Regions from separate parts of the Halomonas sp. PAMB 3264 genome, predicted to be linked through region 1. Evidence: predicted binding sites of a transcription regulator. Region 1 holds the regulator's gene; each other region holds the start of a gene.

Region 1 (5,163 bases):
ATGATCACAAGTTGCATCGTGTCTCTCTTCGGTCAGTGAGCGCTCTTATCGGCACACGCCTGTACGTAAGCGCGATTGCGATTGAAGGGCCGGGAAAAGCGAAGGTGGTGGGCTTACCCCTGCGCCTGCTCGCGAATGCGGGCGGTGACCAGCTCTAAAAGCTCGCGCTGGCTTTCACACTTTCGAAACTGCGCGCGGGTCGTGGCGTCGTTCATAATGGTGGCGACCTGGCCCAAAAGCGCCAGATGCGTGTCGTCCGCCTCTTCCGGTACCAGCAGCACGAACACCAGATCCACCGGATCGCCATCGATGGCGTCGAAGTCGACGGGTTCGGCGAGCTTTAGAAAGCCGGCGATCGGCGCGCTGCAGTGCGGACTTCGGGCGTGGGGAATCGCGACCCCATTGCCGATGCCGGTACTGCCAAGGCGCTCACGACCGACCAGCCGGCTGAAAACTTCCTGACTATCCAGGCTCGGTGTGTTTTGAGCGATGAACGTGCTGAAGAACTCCAGCACCCGTTTTTTGCTGCCCCCGGGGACGTCGAACAGCACGCGCTCCGGGGGGAGTATGGTTTCCAGGGTCATCGAATTAACGCACGCCAGCGCCCTGGGCGCGGGCCTGTGCTTTTTCCTTGTGTTTTACCAGTTGGCGGTCGAGCTTGTCGGCCAGGGCGTCGATGGCGGCATACATATCATTGTCCTCGGCTTCGGCGTGTACGTCGGCGCCCGAAGCATGCAGCGTGCAGGCGGCCTGCTGACGCTCCTTTTCGATCGACAGCGTCACCTGCACGGTGGTGATGTTGTCGTAGTGGCGTTCGATACGCTCGAGTTTCTCGTTGACGTAGTCACGCAGGGCGTCTGTCAGTTCCAGGTGATGACCGGTAATGTTCACTTGCATCGACGTACTCCTAATCCAGGACTGTCCTTCGATTGTAACCCTTTTTCCGCCATTGCAAAGCCCTGCCGGCAAGTTTCCCGTTTAACGTAAACGGCGCCGCTCGCTGGAGGAGGGAATGCCCATCGCTTCGCGGTATTTGGCCACGGTGCGCCTGGCCACGTTGATGCCGTTGGCCTCGAGTAGCGTGACCAAATGGCTGTCCGATAGCGGCTTGCCTGGCGTTTCGTCTTGAATCAGTTTTTTGAGCCGGGCGCGGATCGCGGTGCTGGAGTGGCTGTCGCCGCCATCCTGACCGCTCACCTGGCTCGAGAAAAAGTACTTGAGCTCGAATACGCCGCGGGGCGTGTGAATATATTTTTGCGTCGTGACCCGCGAGATCGTCGACTCGTGCATCTCCACCGCTTCGGCGATATCGGCGAGAATCAACGGTTTCATCGCTTCTTCGCCGCGCTCCAGAAAACCGATCTGGCGAGCGATGATTTCGCGGCCAACGCGCAAAAGCGTGTCGTTTCGACTCGACAGGCTCTTGATCAGCCAGCGCGCCTCCTGCAGGTGTTCTTTCAAGAACTGATTGTCCTGGCTCTTGTCGGCGCGTTTGATGAGGCTGGCGTAGTCCGGCTGAACGCGAAGCTTGGGCAGCGCCTCCGGATTGAGCTCGAGATGCCAGCCTTCCTGGTCGTGACGGACCACCAGATCCGGGGTGATGTAGCTTTGGTTGGTGGCACCAAAGGCGCTGCCCGGGCGCGGGTCGAGGCTTCGAATCAGCCGGACGACGTCGTCGAGCTGCTCGTCATCGAGGCTGAGGCGGCGTTTCAACAGGCGCAGGTCGTTCTTGCCCAGCGCTTCCAGAAACTGACGCACCAGGCGCCGGGCCTGCATCAGCAGCGGGGTATCGTCGGCAAGCGCTGCCAGCTGTAGCAGCAGACACTCGCGCAGATCGCGGGCGAACACGCCGGTGGGCTCGAACTGCTGCACGCGCAGCAGCACGTTTTCCACCTCCCGCTGGCTCAGGCCGTCCAGGCCCTGGGCCTTGAGGCCTTCGCGAATGTCGTTAAGCGGCTGGGTCAGGTAGCCGTTGGCATCCAGCGCGTCGATCAGGCTTTCGGCAATGGCATGGTCTCGTGGGCTGGTATCCGTCATCGCCAACTGCCACAACAGATGCCCCTGAAGGCTTTGGCCAGCGGCCTGGCGCTCGAAATCCGGGCCTTCGCCGCTGCCACCGGCGGCCATGTCCTGGTAGGTGTCGGACCATTCGCTGTCGGTGGCAAGCTCCTGGGGGATGCTCTCTTCCCACTCGGTTTCTGGCGTCTCCTGGGTTTTCTCTTCGCCGAATTCGTCTTCCTGCTCTAAAAGCGGGTTGGCGTCGAGCGCCTGCTGGATCTCCTGGCGCAGGTCCAACGTCGAGAGCTGCAGCAGGGCGATCGCCTGCTGCAGCTGCGGTGTCATGGTCAGCTGCGTACCGACGCGCAGCTGTAGAGAAGCTTTCATGACCATCGAAGAACCACTCGTTACTCGTAAAGCTCCACACTAGAGCGAGACGGGGTTCGACGCAAGTGCAATAAATATGCCACTACCCGGAAATTTATGGTTGTCACCGGGTTAGAGACGAAAATCTGCGCCCAGATAGACCTCGCGCACCTTTTGATCGCCAAGGATGGCGTCGGCGTCGCCACTTGCGATGATATGGCCGTCGCCGACGATATAGGCAATGTCGCAGATATCCAGCGTTTCCCGGACGTTGTGGTCGGTGATCAACACGCCGATATGGCGCGCCTTGAGCGCAAGGATGATCGACTTGATCTCGCCGACGGAAATTGGATCCACCCCGGCGAAGGGTTCGTCGAGCAGGATGAAGGCCGGGTCAGTGGCCAGCGACCGGGCGATTTCCACGCGGCGGCGCTCGCCACCGGAGAGGCTCATCCCCAGGTTGTCGCGAATGTGGGTGATGTGAAAATCTTCCAGCAGCTGCTCCAGGCGCGCCTGGCGGGCAGGGCGGTCCAGCTCCTTGCGCGTCTCCAGAATGGCCATGATGTTGTCGGCCACCGAGAGCTTTCTAAAGATCGATGCCTCCTGGGGCAGATAGCCGATGCCGGCGATGGCGCGCTCGTGCATCGGTGCCCGGGTCAAATCCAGCTCGTCGATACCTACGCTTCCGGCATCCGCCTTGACCAGCCCCACGATCATGTAAAACGAGGTCGTCTTGCCCGCCCCGTTAGGGCCAAGCAGGCCCACGACGCTGCCCTGGGTGATCTCCAGATTGATATCCTTGACCACCCGGCGGCGCTTGTAGCTTTTGGCCAGGTGGCGGGCGTGAAGCGTCTTGATCGCTTCAGGTTGGGTGCTCGACACGATGACTCTCCTATTGCGCGGGCTGCAGCGTCATGCGAATGCGCTGGTTGTCACCACCGCTGACGTCGGAGCGCGCCTGAACCACTTCGCGGTCGATAAAATACTCCAGCCGCCCGCCACGAAAGCGGTCGCTGCGCTGGGTGAGCTCGGCCTGATCGATCAGCTCGACCCGGCGCTCGCTGACATGATAAACGATGCGTCGCGCCCAGCCCTCCATGGGCGCCGGCTCATTTTCGAGCTGGTTGCGAAGATAGGCGCGCTCGCCGGTGGCGGTCGCCTGGGAGAGCTCGCCGGCATCGTTGCGCGTGATTTCAACGCGGTCGCCGCGAATCTGCATCTCGCCCTGGCGAATGTTGACGTTGCCGGAATAGACCGCGGTGCCCGCACGCTGGTCGAGGTCGAGCCGGTCGGCTTCCACTTCGACGGGCGCCTGGCTGGTTTGCGCCTGGGCGGTCAGCGGCAGCGCCAGGCTCAGCAGTGCGATTCGTAAATAAGCGTGCATAACTACTCCTGCAAGGTGGAATCCGAAACGGTAGGGTCCTGGGGTGTCGGGTCGGCGGCTTGTTGCGCTTGAACCGGCGGATGCGTGCCGCGCACGTTGTCGCTCAGGCGTACCTGGCTTTCATCGAGCCAGACGTCCATGCGCTCGGCACTCATACGTTGGGGCGGCTGCTGCAAAAGTGCGGGCGCCTCGGTATAGGCGTGGCGCTCGAGACCCTCGTAGTGTAGGCGCTCGGTATCGAGCTGCCAGCCCTCGTCCGGGGCGAGCAGCCGGGCGTTGCCTTCCAGGATCAGTGTCTGGCGCTCGTTTTGCAGCGTGCCATGATCGGCGCTGGCAAGCCATTGACGCTGCTCACTGTCGTAAAGCGTTGCCCGCGGCGCCTCGATTTCGGTCAGCGCGCGCTGGGGCGTATGCACCAGCCGCGGCGTATCGAGGCGCTGAGAGACCCCGCCGGTGTCGTTGAAAAGCGTAAGCCCTGCATTCTCGAGCACGTGGCCGGGCTCTTCGCGCTGTACGTCCGGGTCGACCGCGACCGTCGCCGGGCCGCCCGGGTCCAGCCACACAAGCCAGGCGCCCAGGGCGATGACCAGGGCGGGAAGCCAAAGGCGTTTTTTGATCCGTCTTGCCGTCGAGCCCGGCATCGTGTCACCTCGGGGTCGGTTCAAGGGCGGCTTTCGTCGAGGAGAGCCGGTGAGTCTTGCGCGCGATCATCGCGACCGCAAGGTTATAGACAGGTAGTCATGTTAAAGATAGGTAGTCATGTTAAAGATAGGTATCCATCACCGCGTCCCAGTGGCCCTGGGTCATCAGCAGCGTGTCGCAAATTTCGCGCACCGCGCCGTGGCCGCCGAGCGCATCGGTGATCCAGTCGGCGTGGGTGTGCATATAGTCCGGGGCGTTGGGGACGGTGATGCCGACGCCTGCGCGCTTGATGCACTTGAGATCCGGCAGATCGTCACCGCAGTAGGCCACCTGATCGAGATCCAGTGATAGCCGCGAGCAGAGCGCTTTAAGCGTGGCGAGCTTGTCCTCGACCCCCTGGTGGACGTGGGTAATGCCGAGGGCGGCGGCGCGCTGGCTGACCATGGGAGAGTCGCGGCCGGTAATCAGCGCAACGTGAAAGCCGGCGCGTTTGAGCAGTTTTAGCCCGTGTCCATCCTGGGTGTGAAACGCCTTGATCTCGATGCCGTCGGCCTGGAAATAGAGGCGTCCATCGGTCATGACGCCATCCACGTCGATGGCAAGCAGGCGAACGTTACGAAGGCGGTCGTTGAGAGCGTCGGGGACGGCCATGGGGACTCCGTTATCATCAAGTAAGGTAAACGTTGATCAAATCACGCCGCTAGAGAGCAGGTCGTGCATGTGTAAGGCACCGATCGGGCGCTCGTGTTCATCCACGACCGCCAGCGCCGTGA
Region 2 (5,163 bases), 1.4 Mb from region 1:
TCGCTGATCCGGGTCAAGCGTGCTTACTTCTTGACGCTGAACTCCGGATAAGCTTCGAGGCCGCACTCGGCGATATCCACGCCTTCGTACTCTTCCTCTTCGCTGACGCGAATCCCCATGATGGCTTTCAGCACCAGCCACACGACCAGGCTTGCCACGAACACCCAACCGAAGATGCCCACGATACCGATCAGCTGCGCGCCGAAGGAGGCCTCCGCGTTGGTGAAGGGCACCGCCAGTACGCCCCAGACCCCAACGGCGCCGTGTACCGAGATCGCACCGACCGGGTCGTCCAGCTTCACTTTATCCAGCGTAACGATGGCGGCGACGACGATCAAACCACCCACCGCGCCGATGATGGCCGCACCCAGCGCCGTGGGCGACAGCGGATCGGCGGTGATGGCGACGAGCCCGGCAAGCGCCCCGTTGAGCGCCATGGTGAGATCCGCCTTACGAAACCACAGCTTGGCCAGGATCAGCGCGGCGATCACGCCACCGGCGGCAGCAGCATTGGTGTTGACGAATACCTGAGCGACGTTATTGGCCGAGGCCACGTCGGACATCTTGAGCTCCGAGCCGCCGTTGAAACCGAACCAGCCCATCCACAGGATGAAGGTACCCAGGGTGGCCAGCGGCATGTTGGCGCCGGGAATGGCGTGAATGGCACCGTCCTTACCGTACTTGCCCTTACGCGGACCAAGAATCAGCACGCCTGCAAGCGCCGCCGCCGCACCCGCCATGTGCACGATGCCGGAACCGGCGTAGTCGGAGTAGCCCACCTCGGCGAGCCAACCGCCGCCCCAGGTCCAGTAGCCGGACACCGGATAGATGAAGCCTGTCATCACCACGGCGAAGGCCAGAAACGCCCAGAGCTTCATGCGCTCGGCCACCGCACCGGAGACGATCGACATGGCCGTTGCCACAAAGACCACCTGGAAGAAGAAGTCGGAGCGCATGGAGTAGTAAGGCGCGTCTTCACCGCCGCCAAGCACCGCGTCCACGCTATTTTCAGCGCCCAGCAGCATGCCAAGGCTTGGCAAGAAGCCGCCTTCACCACTGGAGTACATGATGTAGTAGCCCACCAGTAGATACATGGTGCAAGCGATGGCGAACAGCGCAATGTTCTTGGTCAGGATTTCTGCAGTGTTCTTGGCACGTACCATGCCGGCCTCGAGCATCGAGAAGCCGGCGGCCATCCACATGACCAGCACGCCGCAGATCAAAAAGTAAAAGGTATCGAGCGCGTAGCTCAGATCGGTGACTTCGTTCATGAATCGTTCCCCGTGTTCCTGGCGTTATAGTGATTCGATCAAGACGTATCCAAATCCTGCAGGCTATACCGCGTCGGCGCCGCGCTCGCCGGTACGAATACGGATGACGTCCTCGAGCGGCGTGACGAAGACCTTACCGTCGCCGATCTTGCCGCTGTTCGCCGCGCTGCAGATGGCATCGAGCACACCGTCCAAGCGCGAGTCGTCGACCGCGACTTCCACCTTCACCTTGGGCAGAAAATCGACGACGTACTCGGCGCCCCGGTAGAGTTCGGTATGGCCCTTCTGACGCCCGAAGCCCTTGACCTCGGTCACCGTGATCCCCTGCACGCCGTTGTCGGCCAGTGCTTCACGAACGTCGTCGAGCTTGAACGGCTTGATGATAGCGGTGATGAGTTTCATCCCGGATCTCCCTGCTGGGTAAGTAGCGCTAAAATGAGCGGCGCTGGAATAAGTAGCGGCACTGCCGCCGACATTAATGCGATGCCTCGTTAATGCTCATACCGTGCCATTCACTAAAATTAACTAAAAAATCATAACTTTAAGCGACGCCTTAACGTAACGAGGCCGTTGCCCAGCGCGCCAAGGCGGTGCAGAGATAATTCACCGCACCATATAAGTGCGAATAGAAAAGCGCCTTGCCTTCTTTTGATGCATTGAAAAAGTCACTGCTTTCTCGTCTGCGAAACATGCGTATTTCGCTACGGTTGCGTATCCTTACTGCAAAGACGTACAGCGACACGTCGTTTACCTTCATGCGTTCCTCATCAGGAGAGAGTCATGGCGACCCAAGACCGTATTAGCCGCCTCGCCCAGCAAATCGGCGATCGTTTACAAAACGCTTCCCATGCGCCGGAAGACATTCAAAAAGGCGTGCAACAGGTCATGCGCGGTGCGTTTGATCGTATGGAGCTGGTCTCCCGCGAGGATTTCGACATTCTGATGGACGTGCTGCAGCGCACCCGCTCGCGGGTAGAAGCGCTGGAGCGCCAGGTGGCGAACCTGGAAGCCTCGATCGACGCAAGCCAGGCCGATAAGGCAACTCCCATGGAAGCCGAGGCCCAGACCACTCCGGCGCCAAACGAGCCGGCCCAAAAAGCCGCCAAACCGCGCGCCTCGACCGCCAAGCCGGCCAAAGACTCGAAAGGCGCTACCGGCGCAGTCGACGACCTGGGCGAATAGGCCTTTAGCGTTCCCACCCAAAAAAACCGCGGGCTCAGCAGATTGATATAAAAAATGAGAACACCTATCATTGCGCTTTACAGCGCCCCTGATTGGCGTTCTCTCAATAACAATCTGCTTTTCGGATAGCTCATGACTCGCCTTGCTCCCCTAAGCGTCGCCTTCTTGAGCGGCGCTTTTCCCTTGATGACGTTTGCCCAGGCCCAACCGACCACCGGGGACGAAGCTGCCGCCCAGGACACCATGGTCGTCGTGGGGTCGCGTACCCCCACCCAGATCAGCCAGATTCCCGGCGCGGTGCACGTGGTCGAAGGCGCCGAGCTTACCCAACAGATCAACGCCGGCGGCGATTTGAAAACGGCGTTGGGCCGGCTAGTGCCTGGGCTCGATTTTGGCCCCCAGGGGCGCACCAATGCGGGGCAAAACATGCGCGGGCGTAGCGTTCAGGTGCTCATCGACGGCGTTTCACTGAACAATTCCCGCGGCCTGTCGCGCCAGTTCGACGCCATCGACCCGTTCAACATCGAGCGCGTCGAAGTGCTGTCGGGCACCACCAGCCTTTACGGCGGCGGCGCCACGGGGGGCTTGATCAATATCATCACCAGGCAGGGCGAATCCGGGCGTCCACACTTCGAGACTCAGGCGAGCCTTACCACCGGCTTCAACACCGACCATGATCTGGACCGGCGGCTTTCCCAGTCCGCCAGCGGCGGCAGCGATACCGTATACGGGCGCATCGGTGTGTCGCTCAATGAGAATGGCCGCCAGTATGATGCCGGCGGTGATGAGATCTTTCCCGATATCGCCCAGAGCGACTTACAGGGCAACCGTAGCCTGGACGTGCTGGGCAACCTGAGCGTCGAGCTCGACGCGAATCAGACGCTTCAACTGACCGGGCAGCTGTATGACTCCGGCAAGGCAAACGAGCGCGGTGTTTTCTACCCCAACCTGGCCGCGCCCGCGCCGAACCTGAACGACGCCGACATCCGCGATGGCTTTACCGCCGATCGCGAGCCGCGCACCGACCGCAAGATGATCAGCGCCAGCTACCACCACGCCGATCTGCTGAACCAGGATTTCTACCTGCAGGCGTTTCACCGGGAGGAAGAGTCGAGCTTTCATCCCTTCCCCTATCGCGCCCAGGGCGGCGGCTACTACTTTGCCGCTTCCCAGCAGAACACCACGCTAAGCGGATTGAAGGGGCTATTCTCGGCAGATCTGACCGACAGCTTCAACCTGAGCTACGGCGCGGATATCGACCGGGAGTCGTTCGATGCCTCGCAAATGCGCTTTGATCGCGCCGCCAGCGACGCCACGGGCGGACTCGTGCAGCGCCGTGACAGCGTCACCCCGCGCTACCCGAGCTTCGAGGTCGACACGCTGGCGCTGTTTACCCAGGGCGAGTGGTGGGCCACGGACCAACTCCAGCTCAGCGGCGGCGTTCGCCACCAGCGCATGGACGTGGACATCGACGACTTCAACGGCGTGCCCGGCGGCTCGAGCGACTACGACGTGACGCTGTTCAATTCAAGCGCCTTGTACGATTTCGACAATGGCCATCAAAGCTGGCTGGGCTATTCCGAGGGCTTCGAGCTGCCCGACCCGTCCAAGTATTACGGCCGCGCCGGCCAGACCGTGGCGGACAACCCGCTCGACGGCATCAAGACCCGCCAGGTCGAACTCGGCTGGCGCTACCAGGGCGGCGACTGGTTGGCCCAGGCAGCGGTTTACTACGCCTGGTCGGATACCGCGATCGAGCTGGACGAGGATCTCAACATCGCTCAGGTTGACGACGACCGCCGCGACTACGGGCTGGAGGCGTCACTCACGCGCTACATCGGCAACCACTGGGAAGTGGGCACGACGCTCCACGCGCTGGTCTCCGAGCAGAAGGTGGACGGTGACTGGCAGGATCGCGGCATTACCGTGTCGCCCTACCCCTCCCAGGATAGCCTGACCGCCCACGTGGGCTGGCAGGATCAAACGCGTACGGTTCGCCTTCAGGGCAGCCACGCCCGCGAGTACGAGGACGCCGCCGGCGAACGCATCGATGGCTTCACCACGTTTGACCTGATCGGAAGCCAAAAGACCGATTTCGGCACGCTGAGCCTGGGCGTCAGTAACCTGACCGACAAGCAGTACTCCACTCCCTGGGGGCAGCGCGCCGTGGGCTTCTATTCGCCTACCTATGGCCCGGAGTATCTTTACGACTACCAGGCCCGCGGGCGCACCTTTACGCTCGGCTGGTCGCTCGAGTACTAGCGCGCATCAAAAAGCGCCACGGTTTTCGGAGGTGATCGCATGCCACGCGCCGCCTTGAACGCCATTACGCCGCACACCCTGGCGCAGTGGGGCCAGCGGTTCGGCATTCGTTATCGCATCGATGACGCCCCGGGGGCCGCTGCCCCGGGGGCCGCTGCCCCGGGAGCCGCCACCCCGGTGGCCAGAGGCGAGGTGCACGACGTGCGCCTGTTCGATTCGCTGCACCTGACGCTGTCCGATCTCGAGGTCGAGCGTGGCTACACCTCCTCCTCGATGCAGGGCGTGCCCTGGTTCGTCAGCGTGGTGCTGGAAGGCGAGGTATCGCCGACGCTGGGCCAGCAAACGCTGACCCTGGGCGCTGGCGACGGGTTTTGCGCCCACTTCGACGCCGCCCAGCCGCTCATCGTCCATCAACCCCGCCAGCGCCGTTTGAAAACGGTGAATCTCG
Region 3 (5,163 bases), 1.3 Mb from region 1:
ATCTACCGCGCGTCGCTTATTTGTCCTACAACAACGGCGGCGAAGCGCTGACCCAGGTGATCGGTGGCCACGTGGATGCCTTCACCGGCGACATCACCGAAGCCCAGGGCTTCATGGAGTCCGGCGATCTGCGCGTGCTGGCGGTGCTTTCCGAAGAGCGCCTGCCCGGCGAGTTCGCCGACATCCCCACCGCGCGTGAGCAGGGCATCGATGCGCTCGGCCCCAACTGGCGCGGCTTCTACATGCCTGCCGATATCTCCGACGACGCCCTGGCCTACTGGACCGACGCCATGGATACGATCTACGAGAGCGAAGAGTGGCAAAGCGTCATGTCGCAAAACGGCCTGATGCCGTTTCACATGACCGCCGGCGAGTTCGAGGAGTTCGTGCTCAATCAGATCGATGAAATCGAACAAATTTCCCAGGACATCGGGCTGATTCAGTAATGACCTTCAACGACCGCATCTTCGGGGTCCTGCTTATCGTCCTGGCCGTCGCGTACGGCTGGGCCGCCTCGCAGTTTCCCGTACCGTTTGGTGGCGGCGAGGCGGTGGGGCCGGACACGTTCCCCAAGCTTTTGGCCGTGGTATTGGCGATCTCCAGTCTCTACCTGATCGTGCGCCCCGACCCGGATAACGCCTGGCCCTGGAGTCGCACCGGCGTCGAGCTGATCGTCGCCGTGGTGGTGCTGATTCTCTACGCGATGCTCTTGCAGCCGCTGGGCTTCATCATCAGCACGACGCTTGCCGTGGGCACGCTTTGCTGGCGCATGGGCGCACCGTCCGTGAAAGCTTACGTGACCGGGGCTGTGGCCGGGGTGATCGTCTACTTCCTGTTCAGCTACGGGCTGGATCTCGCCCTGCCGCTGGGGCTGCTCTCCTTTCTGGAGGTGAACTGATGGAAACCCTTGGCTTTTTGATGGACGGGTTCGGGGTGGCGCTACAGCCCCACAACCTGATGTTCGCCCTGTTGGGCGCTTTTCTGGGCACCCTGATCGGCGCGCTTCCGGGGCTGGGCCCGGCCAACGGCGTCGCCATTCTGATTCCGCTGGCCTTCAGTCTTGGGTTGGCGCCGGAAACCGCGCTGATCATGCTGACCTCGGTTTACGCCGGGGCGATGTACGGCGGGCGTATCTCGTCGATCCTGCTCAACATTCCCGGCGACGAGCCGGCCATGATGACCTGCCTGGACGGCTATCCCATGGCCCAGAAGGGCAAGGCCGCCGAGGCGCTGGCGATCTCTGCCATCGCTTCCTTCATCGGCAGCCTGGTGGCGACCGTGGGCTTGATTCTGCTGGCGCCGCTTTTGGCCAACTTCGCGCTGACCTTCGGGCCGGCGGAGTACTTTGCGCTGTTCATGCTGGCGTTCGCAACGCTGGGCGGCATCACCGGCAAGAACCCGATCAAGACGGTGGTGGCGGCGTGCCTGGGGCTGATGATCGCGACTGTCGGGATCGATAACACCGGGGTGCAGCGCTATACCTTCGGTGTGCTCGAGCTGTTCGAGGGCGTCGACTTCATCATCGCCATCGTCGGCCTGTTCGCCATTTCCGAGCTTTTGTTCTTCATCGAGGAGCGCGCCGGCGGTGGCAAGGAGAACATGAAGGTCAACAAGCTCGCGCTAAGCTGGCGGGAGATCCGCGAGATTCTGCCCTCGAGCTTTCGCGGCGGGGTGCTGGGCTTCGTCGCCGGCGTGCTGCCGGGTGCCGGGGCGTCGCTTGGAAGTTTCATCAGCTACACGCTGGAAAAGAAAGCGGTTGGCAAGAAAGGCCGCTTCGGCGAAGGCGACCCGCGCGGCGTGGCCGCCCCGGAGGCAGGCAACAACGGCGCCTCGAGCGGCGCACTGGTGCCCATGCTGACCCTCGGTGTGCCCGGTAGCGGCACGACTGCGGTGCTGCTGGCGCTTTTGATTTCGCTGAACATCACCCCCGGCCCGCTGATGTTCACCCAGAACGCCGATATCGTTTGGGGCGTGATCGCGGCGCTGCTGATCGGTAACTTCCTGCTTTTGGTGCTCAACATTCCGCTGGTGGGCATCTTCGTGAAGCTTTTGTCGATTCCGCCGATGTACCTGCTCCCGGTGGTGACGATGGTCGCGTTCGTGGGGATCTACTCGATCAGCAACACGACGTTTGACCTTTACTTCATGGTGGCCTTCGGCGTGGGCGGCTATATCCTGCGCAAGCTGGAAATACCGCTGGTGCCGGTCATTCTGGGACTGCTGCTGGGCCCGGAAATGGAGAAGAATCTGCGCCACGCCATGGAAATTTCCGACGGCGACTGGATGATCCTGTGGGACAGCGGCCTGGCGATCGGTCTGTGGGCCTTCGCCGGGGTGGGGCTGATCCTGCCGTATCTGCTGGGCCCGCTGCTGCGCCGGCGTATGCATAAGCCCATTGAAAAGGGCACGCCGGAGAGCGATTGATCCAGCTGCTCGCAAGGCTCTGAAAGCGGGGCGTCGACACCAGTCGGCGCCCCGCTTTTTTGTGGGGGCCGTGTGTTGAGCGCGAGCGCACGCTAATGGTGCGCGTGATCATAGTGGTGCAGCCTGTTTGCCCGCCGCTGCGAAAACGCCGCGCTCTTTTAGTGCGTAAGGGGTGCGCGCAATTTTAAATCGCGTGTTTAAGTTTATGATTAAAAATGCATAAGTGGTTAATGCTCCGAGGTGGCGCACTCCTTGCAAAGACATTGAGCTAGTGGTCATCGGGCGGCTGCGCTCGATGGGGCTCAATAACAATCCCCGCGCAAGGGGTGCAAGGAGATTCACGTGGTCCATCCAACGCACAATTCGCTCGCCCGCCGTTTCGTCACCTCGCTTCTCGCCGCCGCCGTCATGGGCGCCGGCGCTCAGGCCGTTGCCCAGGAGAGCGACGACCCGATCAAGGTCGGTATCCTGCACTCGCTCTCCGGCACCATGGCGATCAGCGAGTCGACGCTGAAGGACACCGTCGAAATGCTCATCGAGCAGCAGAACGAGGCGGGAGGGCTGCTGGGCCGTCAGTTGGAAGCCGTGGTGGTCGACCCCGCTTCCAACTGGCCGCTGTTTGCCGAGCGCGCCCGCGAGCTGCTGGCCCAGGAAGAGGTGGATGTCATCTTCGGCAACTGGACCTCGGTTTCCCGTAAAGCCGTGCTGCCGGTGGTCGAGGAGCTCAACGGCCTGCTGTTCTACCCGGTGCAGTACGAGGGTGAAGAGTCGTCCGAGAACGTCTTCTACACCGGGGCCGCGCCCAATCAGCAGGCGATTCCCGCCGTCGACTACCTGATCAACGAAGTCGGCATCGAGCGCTTCGCGTTGGTGGGCACCGACTACGTCTATCCGCGTACCACCAACCGCATCCTCGAGGCCTACCTTCAGGACGAGCACGGCGTGGCGGAAGAAGACATCATGGTCAACTACACGCCCTTCGGCCATTCGGACTGGCAGAACATCGTCTCCGAAATTCGCCGCTTCGGTGAAGAGGGCAAGCCCACCGCGGTCGTCTCCACCATCAACGGCGACGCCAACGTGCCGTTCTACCGCGAGCTCGCCAACCAAGGCATCGACGCTGCCGACATTCCGGTCATCGCCTTCTCGGTGGGCGAGCAGGAGCTTTCCGGTATCGACACCGGTCCGCTGGTCGGCCACCTGGCCGCTTGGAACTACTTCATGAGCGTGGATACCGACGAGAACTACGACTTCATCGACGCCTGGATCGCTCACACCGGCGATGAGATGTCGGTGACCAACGACCCGATGGAAGCGCACTACATTGGCTTTAACATGTGGGCCGAAGCGGTGCGCAAGGCCGGCACCACGGATGTCGACGCGATCAAGGACGCCATCATCGGCGTGAGCGTGCCGAATCTCTCCGGCGGCTATGCGGCGATGATGCCCAACCACCACATCACCAAGCCGGTGCTGATCGGTGAAATTCAGGACAACGGCCAGTTCGACATCGTCTGGCAAACACCTTCTACCGTGGCCGGCGACGCCTGGTCCGACTATCTGCCGGGATCGCGCGATCTGATCGCTGACTGGCGCAAGCCACTGGCGTGCGGCAACTTCAACGTCGTCAACGGCACCTGTGGTGGCAGCACCGCAGCGGAAGAAGCCGAAGCGGCGCTGGCCGAGTAACGCTCCCTTCACCCGGGCCGCCGTCGCGGCCCGGGGCACGCCACCTCCCACTGACACTCAAAGGAACAACCCATGAGGCGCTTCCTTTTCTGGGCGTTCGTGTGCCTGCTGGCCGGTTTTCTGCCAAGTGCCGCAGCACAAACCGACGCGCAAGACCGTGACCCCGGCTATTCGCTGCTCGAAACTCTCGACGTGGATTCCTACCGCGACAAGGGCGAGGCGATATCAAGCATCCTGCAAGGCGACGACGAGCGCGCCCGCGGCTGGCTGCAGGCGCTGCTCGACGGCCGCCTGCAGCGCACCGATGACGGCCGCTTCGTCATCGTGCTGAACAATACCGGGCGCAGTTGGCCCGTCGAAGACGCGCTGAGCGGTGAGCCGCTGGGTGAGATGTCGCGCCGCGAGCTCGACCGTATCGGGATCAACAACGCGCTGCGCAATCAGCTTAGAAGCGCGATTGCCGTGGTGGATCTCTACTCGCCCAACGTCGAGCGCCGACGCACCTCCGCCGACCGCCTGCTGGGCGAGGTGGACGATGAGCTTTTCGAGACGCTGACCCCACTGATCGAGGAGGCCGAGGACGACTACGTGCGCCGGCGCCTGGCCCAGGCGGTGGCGATTTACCAAACCGAAAACGGGGAGATGGCAGGGGTCGAGGCGCTGGCCGGAAGCCTGCATCCGCGCGCTCGGGTCGCGCTTAATCGCGCCACCAATGCCGAGAACCCGGCGGTGGCGGACGCCGCCCGCTCAGCCCTTGCAAGCGTCGAGCAGAACTTGAAGATCAACCGCGGCGTCGAGACGCTCTACTTCGGCCTGAGCCTTGGCTCGGTGCTGGTGCTCTCCGCGATAGGGCTTGCCATCACGTTCGGGGTGATGGGCGTGATCAACATGGCCCACGGCGAGCTGATGATGCTGGGCGCCTACACCACGTGGATGATGCAGCAGCTTCTGCCCGGCCAGCCCGGCCTTGCGCTGATGCTCTCGATACCCGCCGGCTTTCTGGTGGCCGCACTGGCCGGTATCGCCATCGAGCGTAGCGTCATTCAGTTT
Region 4 (5,163 bases), 250 kb from region 1:
GCAGGCAGGCCGCGGCCAGCGGCAGGCGAAGCGTGGAGTCCATGATCACGCGAAGCGGCTGGCGGGCCACGACCGTCTCGGCGTTCTCCAGGCCCAGCTGCTCGGCGCGAACCGTCAGGCGAGCGTCGTCCAGAATGATCGACTCGACGCCGCTCAAAATGGCGCTCGAACGCGCGCGCAGTCGCTGTACCTGGCGCCGGGCCTCGGGCCCGGTGATCCACTGCGACTCGCCGGAGCCCATGGCGGTGCGCCCATCCAGGCTCATCGCCATTTTCAGGCGCACGAAGGGCACACCGCGCTGCATGCGTGAGACGAACCCCGGGTTGAGCGCGCGGGCGTCCGCCTCCAAAAGCCCCACATCGACCCGAATACCCGCGGCTTTCAAGCGCTCGATACCGCGCCCGGCCACTTTCGGGTTGGGGTCAACCATGGCCACGACCACGCGCGCCACGCCGGCCTCGACCAGCGCCTCGGCGCAAGGCCCGGTGCGCCCGGTATGCGAACAGGGCTCGAGCGATACGAACGCTGTCGCGCCGCGCGCGTTGTCGCCGGCGGCGTTAAGCGCGTGCACCTCGGCGTGGGGTTCGCCGGCGCGCTCGTGAAAGCCCTCGCCGACGACGAGGCCGTGCCCGCCCCCTTCATCGTTTTGAACGATCACGCAGCCGACCCGCGGGTTGGGGTCGGTGGTGTAAAGCCCCTTTTTGGCCAGCGTAATGGCGCGGGCCATTTGCACGTGGTCGGCGTTGGAAAACGGCGCGTCCATCAGCTCTCCTCGCGGGGCTTGCCGGCGTCGCTCTTGGGCCCCTGAGGCGCCAGGCGGTCGATCTCGGCGCGAAACTCGTCGAGATCCTGAAATTTTCGATAGACCGAGGCGAAGCGGATATAGGCCACCTGATCGAGCCCGCTGAGCGCGTTCATGACCGCCTCACCGATATCGCGGGCGTTGACTTCACGATCACCCCGGGCGCGCAGCTGCTGGCGAATGCGCTCGACCGCCGCCTCGATCGCCTCGGCGCTGACCGGGCGCTTCTCGAGCGCACGCAGCATGCCGGCGCGCAGCTTGACCTCGTCGAAGCTCTCCCGCGAGCCGTCGGACTTCACCACCCGCGGCATGATCAGCTCGGCGGTTTCGTAGGTCGTGAAGCGCTCCTGGCAGTTGGCACACTGGCGGCGCCGGCGCACCTGGTCGCCGTCGGCCACCAGGCGCGAATCGGACACCCGCGTATCATGAGCACCACAAAAAGGGCAATGCATGGCCGTTCACCTATGGTTGAAGCAGCGGTTGAAGCAGCAGCTATGGTTAAAACAGTAATGGTTAAAGCAGTAAAAGACGCACCTATTAAGGTCAACGCGCACCGGAGCCTGCGCGTCGGTACCGATGCATGATTAAAAAAGCGCGCTGCCTGACGCGCTTTTTTAATCACGGGCGCTATAAAGCCGCGCTGACAGGCGCGGGCATAACCTAGCATTGTAACGATTTGGCACACAAGCTGCAGCGTTTGTGACAGTTTACCCGGAGGAGGCGCCATGACGCTTTTCGAACAGACACTTCACCGCTACCTGACCCACCTGTACGGCCACCGCGCCAGCGAAGTCACGCGGCGCATCAAGCAGCACCTGGAATACTATCGAAACGCACGTGAGCGCGGCGAAAGCCAGGACGGCACGCCGGTTGCCCGCGTGACCAGCACGCCCGCCGACGCACCACTTTGGAGCGAAAAGGATCAGTGGGTGATCAGCTACGGCGACTCGATCGTTCAAGGTGATACGGCGCCGCTGACCGTGCTGAGCGATTTTCTGCGCGCACGGTTAGGCGACTGCATCAGCGGCGTTCACGTGCTGCCATTTTTTCCCTGGAGTAGCGACGACGGCTTTTCGGTCATCCATTATCGTGAGGTCAACCCGGCGCTCGGCGACTGGTCGCACATTCGCGAGCTTGCCAGCCACTTCGACCTGATGGGGGACCTGGTGCTCAACCACGTTTCCCGCGAGTCGCTCTGGTTCGTCGACTACCTGACCGGCAGCCTCCCCGGGCGCGACTTTTTCATCGAGGTCGACCCGGAAACCGATGTCTCCCAGGTGACCCGCCCGCGTAGCAGTCCGCTGTTGGTGCCCGTGGCCACCCGCCGGGGTACGCGCCATCTATGGGCCACGTTTTCCGATGACCAGATCGACCTTAATTTTGAGAACCCGGACGTGCTGCTCGAATTCGTCGGTATTCTGCTTTTTTACCTGCTGCAGGGCATCCGCATCATTCGCCTCGACGCGGTGGCCTTTCTGTGGAAACGTCTGGGCACGAACTGCATTCATCTTCCTGAAACCCATACGGTCGTGCGGCTATTGCGTGCGATCGTCGATGAAATTGCGCCGGGAACGCTACTCATCACCGAAACCAACGTACCTCACGCAGAGAACATCAGTTACTTCGGCCTCGACCGGTTGGCGCCCCACGCTCCGGAGCGCGCAAGCGCCGCAGACGAAGCGCACATGGTCTACCAGTTCGCCCTGCCGCCGCTTCTACTTCACACCCTGACCCGCGGCGAAACCGCGACCATGCAGGCCTGGCTTGCGAGTCTGCCGCCGCTGCCCGATAACTGCACCTACCTGAACTTCACCGCCAGCCACGACGGCATCGGCGTGCGACCGCTGGAAGGTTTGCTGCCGGATCACGAGCGCGACGCGCTGTTGGAGCTGATGCACCGCTTTGGCGGCTTCGTCAGTATGCGCAGCAACCCGGACGGCACCGACACCGCCTACGAAATCAACATCACCTGGTTCGAGGCGATGCGCGGCACCCGGCGCGGACCAGACCCCTGGCAGATCGCTCGCTTTCTTTGCAGCCAGGCGATCATGCTCACGCTCCAGGGCATTCCCGCGCTTTACATTCACACGCTGACCGGCTCGCTCAACGATCATGAGGGCGTCGAGCGAAGCGGGCGGCTGCGCTCGATCAACCGCCACCGCTGGTCGCTCGATGAGCTCGACCTGCTGCTCGAAAGCCCGACCACGCCGACCCATGATATATTCTTCGCGCTGCAAGAATTTCTGCGCCAGCGCCGCATTGAGCCCTGTTTTCACCCGGCGGCGGCCCAGCAGGTGCTGGCCACTAGCGACAACCTGCTGGCGATCAAACGCGGCCCGCTCGAGGATGGCCGCACGCTGCTGGCGCTGTTCAACGTGACCGACCAGCCCGCCCCGCTGAGTGACGGCGGTGCAGAGCTCGCGCAAGCGCTCGACGCGCACCAATGGCGCTTATTGGCCGATGCCACGCCCTGGACGCCGGAAAACGCCCTGCCGCCCTACGCCGTTCGCTGGCTGGTGAGCGACGGCGGTTGAGGTGATATGGATCGAGACGATGAACCCGCCCGCTTTTCCACTCACACAAGAGACTCACCATGGCGACTTTTAGCAAGACCGCCTCAATCGCCGCGCTAACGCTTGCCGTTCTCGCCACCCCCGTCGGCGCCGCGCCGCTGCCCGCCCCGATCGAGGCGCTCAAGGCGCAAGGCATCGCCATTCACGAGCGCATCGACGCGCCCGGCGGGCTGACGGGCTTTGGCGCGAGCCGCCAGGGCCAGGAGATGATCGTCTACCTGACGCCGGATGGCGAGCACGCCGTGGTCGGCACGCTTTTCGACTCAAGCGGCGAGAACCTGACCGAGGCGCAGCTCGAGGCCGCGGTTCGGGTGCCGCTGGAGGCGCAGACCTGGCAGCGCCTGGCGCAGAGCCACTGGATTCAGGACGGCGATGTCGACGCCCCGCGCACGCTCTACATGTTCACCGATGCCAACTGCACCTACTGCAAGCGGCTGTGGCGCCAAACGCGCCCCTGGGTCGAGGCCGGTCAGGTGCAGATTCGTCATATCATGGTCGGCATTCTGGCACCCACGAGCCCGGCGCTTGCGGCCACGATACTGGCCGCCGAGGATCCCACCGCCGCACTGACGGCCCACAGCGAAGGCGAGCCGCTCGAACCCGGCGCCCAGGCCATCGAGATCGAGGAGCAGGTCTACGCCAACAACCAGCTCTTCGAAGGGCTGGGCCTGGTCGCCACGCCCACGACCGCCTTTCAGCGCCAAACCGAAGAGGGGCATACACGCCTGGATCGTATCGAGGGCTTGCCGAGCGAAGAGCGTCTGATCGAGATGATGGGTGGTGAGGCGCCCTAAGCCGCCCGATACACTTTCAGGCGCACCGAAGCCGATTCCACTACGACTAAAGAGTACCCACTCACTTCTAATGCGCCCCTCAAGGAGGCCGATAAAAGACATATCAATAATAAAAGGATCTTCCATGAAGCGTTTAACAACGACACAAAAGCTTTGGGGCACACTGGCGGTGATTTGGGTATCGATGCTGCTTCTCGTGGGGTGGCTGGCCTGGGATAACCGCCAAACGCTCACCGACGAACGACAGGCCAGCATCCGCTATATCGTGACCGGCGTCCAAAGCCAGGTAGAAGCGCTGCAGGCGAGGGCAAGCCAGGGCGAGTTCGATCAGCAGGAGGCGCAGCGACGCGCCGTCGAACTCATCTCGAATCTCCGTTACAACGACGGCGAATACCTGTTCGCCTTCGACGATCAGCTTCGCGTCATTTCACACCCGACGCGGGACACCGGCACCGATATGAGTGGCTACGAAGACGCCAACGGCGTGCGGCTCTACGCGGATCTGCTCGAGGCCGCCCAGAACGGCGGCGGGCACGTTTACTACGCCACCACCCGCCTCGGTGAAGACGAGCAGATTCCCAAGATGAGCTACGTCGCCTACGTCCCCGAATGGGGCTGGGGCATCGCCACCGGCGTCTATATCGATGACATCAACGCGGCGTTTATCGATAGCCTGATCAAGGCCGCGCTGGCACTGCTGCTACTGGGGCTACCCATGACGCTGCTCATGGGCTGGGTGATTCGCGATATCGCCAAACGCCTGGGCGGCGATCCTCGCTACGCCGCCGGCGTCGTTCGCCACATCGCCGATGGTGATCTGACCGTCAGTACCCGGCTTGCCCGTACGGACCAGCAAAGCTTGCTATTCGACATCAACCGAATGCGAGAAAGCCTGGCCAACACCATCGGCGAGATTCATCAGGGCGCCGATGAGGTCAACGGCAGCGTCGTGCAAATTGCGGGGGTCAACGAAGAGCTCTCCACGCGCACCGAG

Evidence for each region. Region 1 encodes sigma-54, which starts transcription at its own class of promoters, with help from an activator protein. Its sites were predicted from a motif close to TGGCACNNNNNTTGCTNT; they were not measured.
Region 2: RN347_RS00975 (P-II family nitrogen regulator) is a predicted target of sigma-54. The motif match lies at 1,765-1,782, and genes of this name have one in related genera.
Region 3: urtA (urea ABC transporter substrate-binding protein) is a predicted target of sigma-54. The motif match lies at 2,666-2,683, and genes of this name have one in related genera.
Region 4: RN347_RS06075 (sugar phosphorylase) is a predicted target of sigma-54. The motif match lies at 1,480-1,497, and genes of this name have one in related genera.

What each region holds. Positions count from the first base shown of each region.
Region 1 is NZ_CP134866.1:1,602,447-1,607,609, forward strand. Features, by position in the region: gene rapZ (RNase adapter RapZ) at 1-17, opposite strand, end outside; gene RN347_RS07075 (PTS sugar transporter subunit IIA) at 114-584, opposite strand; gene hpf (ribosome hibernation-promoting factor, HPF/YfiA family) at 589-897, opposite strand; gene RN347_RS07085 (RNA polymerase factor sigma-54) at 979-2,391, opposite strand; gene lptB (LPS export ABC transporter ATP-binding protein) at 2,497-3,222, opposite strand; gene lptA (lipopolysaccharide transport periplasmic protein LptA) at 3,257-3,748, opposite strand; gene lptC (LPS export ABC transporter periplasmic protein LptC) at 3,751-4,389, opposite strand; gene RN347_RS07105 (HAD family hydrolase) at 4,511-5,041, opposite strand; gene RN347_RS07110 (KpsF/GutQ family sugar-phosphate isomerase) at 5,078-5,163, opposite strand, start outside.
Region 2 is NZ_CP134866.1:211,054-216,216, reverse strand. Features, by position in the region: gene RN347_RS00980 (ammonium transporter) at 24-1,271, opposite strand; gene RN347_RS00975 (P-II family nitrogen regulator) at 1,335-1,673, opposite strand; gene RN347_RS00970 (hypothetical protein) at 1,825-2,028, opposite strand; gene RN347_RS00965 (accessory factor UbiK family protein) at 2,052-2,453, shown strand; gene RN347_RS00960 (TonB-dependent receptor) at 2,586-4,715, shown strand; gene RN347_RS00955 (AraC family transcriptional regulator) at 4,755-5,163, shown strand, end outside.
Region 3 is NZ_CP134866.1:272,564-277,726, forward strand. Features, by position in the region: gene RN347_RS01235 (tripartite tricarboxylate transporter substrate-binding protein) at 1-446, shown strand, start outside; gene RN347_RS01240 (tripartite tricarboxylate transporter TctB family protein) at 446-898, shown strand; gene RN347_RS01245 (tripartite tricarboxylate transporter permease) at 898-2,424, shown strand; gene urtA (urea ABC transporter substrate-binding protein) at 2,833-4,113, shown strand; gene urtB (urea ABC transporter permease subunit UrtB) at 4,186-5,163, shown strand, end outside.
Region 4 is NZ_CP134866.1:1,354,269-1,359,431, reverse strand. Features, by position in the region: gene ribD (bifunctional diaminohydroxyphosphoribosylaminopyrimidine deaminase/5-amino-6-(5-phosphoribosylamino)uracil reductase RibD) at 1-763, opposite strand, end outside; gene nrdR (transcriptional regulator NrdR) at 763-1,254, opposite strand; gene RN347_RS06080 (hypothetical protein) at 1,228-1,386, shown strand; gene RN347_RS06075 (sugar phosphorylase) at 1,528-3,336, shown strand; gene dsbG (thiol:disulfide interchange protein DsbG) at 3,396-4,169, shown strand; gene RN347_RS06065 (methyl-accepting chemotaxis protein) at 4,294-5,163, shown strand, end outside.